Regions from separate parts of the Embleya sp. NPDC001921 genome, predicted to be linked through region 1. Evidence: riboswitches for the same ligand, from Rfam matches in the RefSeq annotation. Region 1 holds a riboswitch; the other holds the start of a gene.
What was found. A riboswitch is a leader RNA that binds a small molecule or an ion and turns the genes downstream of it on or off. The one in region 1 is predicted to bind cyclic di-AMP.
Positions count from the first base shown of each region.

Region 2: another riboswitch for cyclic di-AMP. It lies ahead of ACWCPW_RS00380 (transglycosylase family protein); the one in region 1 lies ahead of ACWCPW_RS16470 (NlpC/P60 family protein).

Region 1 is NZ_JBSFEO010000012.1:46,247-48,440, forward strand. Features, by position in the region: gene ACWCPW_RS16470 (NlpC/P60 family protein) at 1-948, opposite strand, end outside; cyclic di-AMP (ydaO/yuaA leader) riboswitch at 955-1,111, opposite strand; gene ACWCPW_RS16475 (TMEM165/GDT1 family protein) at 1,584-2,168, opposite strand.
Region 2 is NZ_JBSFEO010000001.1:91,799-93,992, reverse strand. Features, by position in the region: gene ACWCPW_RS00390 (phosphoenolpyruvate hydrolase family protein) at 1-312, shown strand, start outside; gene ACWCPW_RS00385 (EthD family reductase) at 454-789, shown strand; cyclic di-AMP (ydaO/yuaA leader) riboswitch at 1,011-1,175, shown strand; gene ACWCPW_RS00380 (transglycosylase family protein) at 1,176-1,919, shown strand; gene ACWCPW_RS00375 (nucleobase:cation symporter-2 family protein) at 2,041-2,194, opposite strand, start outside.

The sequences.
Region 1 (2,194 bases):
GGCGCCGGCGATCGGCATGGTGTTGATCGAGGCGATCTCGACCGTCTTGCGCGGGTTGGGCGCGTGCACCATCTTGCCGTCGCCGATGTAGATGCCGACGTGGCTGATGCCCGAGTAGAAGAACACCAGGTCGCCGGGCTGCAGGTTGGCGACCGACACGCGCGTGTCGGCGGCGAACTGGTCGTTGGTCACCCGCGGCAGCGAGATGCCCGCGGACTTGTACGCGGCCTGGACCAGACCCGAGCAGTCGTACGCGTTCGGGCCGGTGGCGCCGTACACGTACGGCTTGCCGATCTGCGCCTTGGCGAAGGCCACGGCCTGGGCGGCCTTGCTGCTCGACGCGGTCGAGGAGCCGCCGGCCGGCGCCTGGTTGCCCTTCGAGCCGCCGGTGGCGGGCTTGGCGGCGGGCTTGACCGACACGTCGGCCGAGGGCTTGCTCGCCGGCTTGGGGGTGGTCTTGCCGGGCGTGACGGAGGTCTTGGGCTGGACCTGGATGCTCGGCTTGGCGGGCGCGGCGGCCTTGGGCGCCTCGGGCGCCGAGCCGTCCAGCCGCAGGGCCTGGCCGATCTCGATCAGGTCCGGGCCGGAGAGCAGCACGTCGCGGTTGAGCTCGTACAGGCTCTGCCAGCCGCCGTCGACCTGGTTGGTCTGGGCGAGCCGGAACAGCGTGTCGCCGGCCTGGACCACGTAGCGCGCCTTGTCGGCGGCCGTGGCGGCCTCCGGCGCGGCGGGCGCGTCCTGGACCGGGGCCGCGTCGACCGCGGCGGTGGGGACCGCCGACAGCACGGCGGAGGGGGACTGCTCGGAGGTGGAGGGGGCCTGCGCCTGGGCGGTACCGGCGGTGGCGACCGGGATCACGACACCCATGCCGGCGATGCCCACCGCCGCGACGAAGCGGCGGACGTTGGTGGGTCGAGCTGCGCGATGGCGAGCGTTTGTGGACAGCATGAAATGGGGTCCTCTCCTGTCGCCTACGAGGTGAGCTGTCGGATTCGGACTGGAGCAGCCCGGTCGCGTTATGCGACTTCACCCCTAGCCGTCACCGGAACGATCCCGGCCACGGCGATTCACCTGGTTCCCCCGCTCCCGTCGGATTCTTCGATGTAGACCTCCCGCTGCCGGCGACGGGATTCGGCGTACCGGCGACAGGGTTCACCCGAAAGGTGAATCGGCGAGAAAGGTAGGCAATGCGGATGGGAGATCACAACCGAAACGCCGACTCCGCCCTGCGGGTAAAGGCGGAATAAATGCGACATCTCTCCCGGCTTCGGCTCCGGTGCACCGGTGATGACGAGGGGATATCTCGGAGAGTGGTGTGATCGTGCGGTAACGGAAAATAGTCGAGACTCGTCGCGAAGTGCGGGAAATGAATTGCGGCTCGAAGTCGGCTATATAATTTATGTCCGTTTTATCCATGCGGCCTACATCACATTTCGGGCAACCGGTCGACTGGTCATGCCGGACATGCCGTTGATCCACCGATCTGCGCCCGCGCCGGCGCCCCTGCCCCGCCGCGCCGGTCGGCCCCGGGTGACCGGCGGCGCGGGCGCCATCCGCGGGGACGAGGCATCGCCGGGGGTGGGTCAGCCGGTGAACACCTCCACCAGCGACCAGATCGCCAGCCCGAGCATGCACAGGCCGCCGATCCGCTGCACCGTTTGCAGCGGGAGGCGCTTGGCGATGAACCGCCCGGCGAGCAGGGCCAACGCGGACACCGACATCAGGGCCGCGGCCGAGCCGATCGCGGTGGACCAAGTGCCGTTCGTGGCGGCCAGGTTGGCCGTGGTGATCTGGGTGAGGTCGCCCCATTCGCCGATGAACACGGCCATGAAGGCGGTCGAGAAGACCGGCCGGAAGCCGGTCACGCTCTTGCCCGCGGTGTTCTCGTCGTCCTCGCCGGCACCGCCGCGCAACAACATGAACGCCCCGAAGCCGAACAGGGCGGCGGAGACGAGCTTGACGATCCAGCCCGGGAGCAGTCCGAGCAGGCCGCCCGCGCCGACGGCGAGGGCCACGTGCACGACGAACGCGGTCGAGGTGCCGAACCACACGTAGAGCGGACGCATGCGGGTGCCCATGGCAAGCGACGCGAACATCGTCTTGTCCGGGAGTTCGGCGAGGAAGATCAGCCCGAAGGCGGTCAGGATCGCCAGAAGGTCGAGGTGCATTCCGGGTGGCTTTCTGCGAGAGCCGG
Region 2 (2,194 bases), on a different contig from region 1:
GCCGGCGCGGACGTCCTGGTCCCGCACCTGGGGCTGACCACCAAGGGCAACATCGGCGCGACCACCGCGGTCTCGCTCGACCAGGCGGTGGAGCGGGTGCAGCTGATGCGCGACGCGGCGGCGGAGGTGAACCCGGACGTGCTGGTGCTGTGCCACGGCGGGCCGATCGCCGAGCCCGAGGACGCCGCGTACGTGCTGGCGCACACCACCGGCGTGGTGGGCTTCTTCGGCGCCTCCAGCATGGAACGGCTGCCGACCGAGATCGCCATCACCGAGCAGGCGCGGGCGTTCAAGGGCATCGGAGCCCGGTAGGCGCCGCGCCGTACGAATCCGGGCACCACGTGCCGGACGCGGGGCGGCACCGGCGGGGCGCACGCGGCGTCCCGCGCCGGGCGCCGGGCGCACAGGGCACCACCGGCAGGACACATCCACCACGACCGCGAGGAGTCGCGTGTGTACAAGCTGACCGTGCTGTATGGCCACCCCGAGGACCCGGCGGCGTTCGACGCCTATTACTGGGAGAAGCACGTCCCGCTCGCCCGCACCATGCCGGGACTGACCGGCTGGACCATCGGAAAGTGCGATCCGGACCCCTCCGGCGCGCAGCCGCCCTATTACCTGGTGGTCGGTTTGTACGCGCCGACCCGCGCGGGTATCGAGGCGACCCTGGATTCGCCCGAGGGCCGGGCCACGGTGGCCGACGTCGCCAATTTCGCGACCGGCGGCGCGACGTTCCTGTGGGACGAGGAGCGGGTAGTCGTACCTGTGGAGCTGCCCGCGACGGAATAGCCCGACGGTGACGCACGGGTGACCACGCGGCCGCGCATCGTGGACGCCGGCGCCGTGACCTGCGAGGACGGCGACATATCGGGCAAATCGGTGTTATTCCAGCCTATGGGGCACCTCACAAAGCGCCCGAAATGTTTGCCAACCCGGCGGCGCGGTGCGTAGCTTCGTGGTTGTTCGCACAAGCGGACTCCCCGGGCGGTACGCCGAATCCTGCCGCCGCCCGAGGGAAGCAGTCGATATCGACTGGCGGCAGGAGCGGGGGAACCAAGTGAGTGCCGGCATCGGCAATGTCGATGTCTGGGGTGAAGCCATGCCTGTTTCAGGCGAGGCCGGGCCAATCGTCCGAACCCGACAGCTAACTTCGTAGGCGCCCGACGAGGTAATCAATGACCTTCCGTGCCATCACCGCTCCCGTTCGCTCGCTCTCTCGTGGCCGTCGCGCCGGCATCGCCGTCGCCGCCGGTGCGGGTCTCGTCCTTCCCCTCGTGGGCATGGCGGGCAGCGCGAACGCGGCGTCCTCGTCCACGTGGGACGCGGTCGCGCAGTGCGAGAGCACCGGGAATTGGAGCATCAACACGGGCAACGGCTTCTCCGGCGGTCTGCAGTTCACCCCGAGCACCTGGAACGCCTTCGGCGGCAGCGAGTACGCGGCGAGTGCCGCGCAGGCGAGCAAGGCCCAGCAGATCGCGGTCGCCGAGCGCGTCCTGGCCGCGCAGGGCCCCGGCGCCTGGCCGGTCTGCTCGCAGAAGGCCGGTCTGACCAAGGGCGGCAACGCGTCCGCCACGGCCGAGTCCTCGACCAGCGGCAAGACCAAGTCCGCCGACGAGCCGAAGGCCGCGGCCAAGGCCGAGTCGGCGACCGAGACCGCACCGCGCAACTCCGGCGCCAACGCGCCGAAGGTCCAGGTGCAGCCGAAGCAGGACGTCGCCGCGCAGGACGCGTCGAAGTCGGCCGCGAGCAAGCAGGCTTCGGGCTCCGGCAGCTACACCGTCAAGGCCGGTGACACGCTCTCCTCCGTCGCCGCCAAGCTCGGCGTCAAGGGTGGCTACCAGACCCTGTACACCGCCAACTCGGGTGTCATCGGTGACAACCCGAACGTGATCAGCGTGGGCACCAAGCTCGCCGTCTGACGCACGAACGGCAACACGTGGGCCCCGTCGAGTACTTCGGCGGGGCCCACGCCCATGTCCGGTCGCGGGGGAGCGGAGTGGGCCGGGGTGTCGCGGTGTTGCCGTTCGCGTCCTCGATCGATCAGGCCCGGCTGGGCAGTTCGGTGGGCTCGGCGGACCGCGCGGGGGCGGGGATCGCCGGTTCGTCGGCGGCTTCGCGGGACGCGGATCCGGTGTGGTTGAGCAGCAGGTTGAGGACGACCGCGATGATCGAGCCGGCCGAGATGCCGGACTCG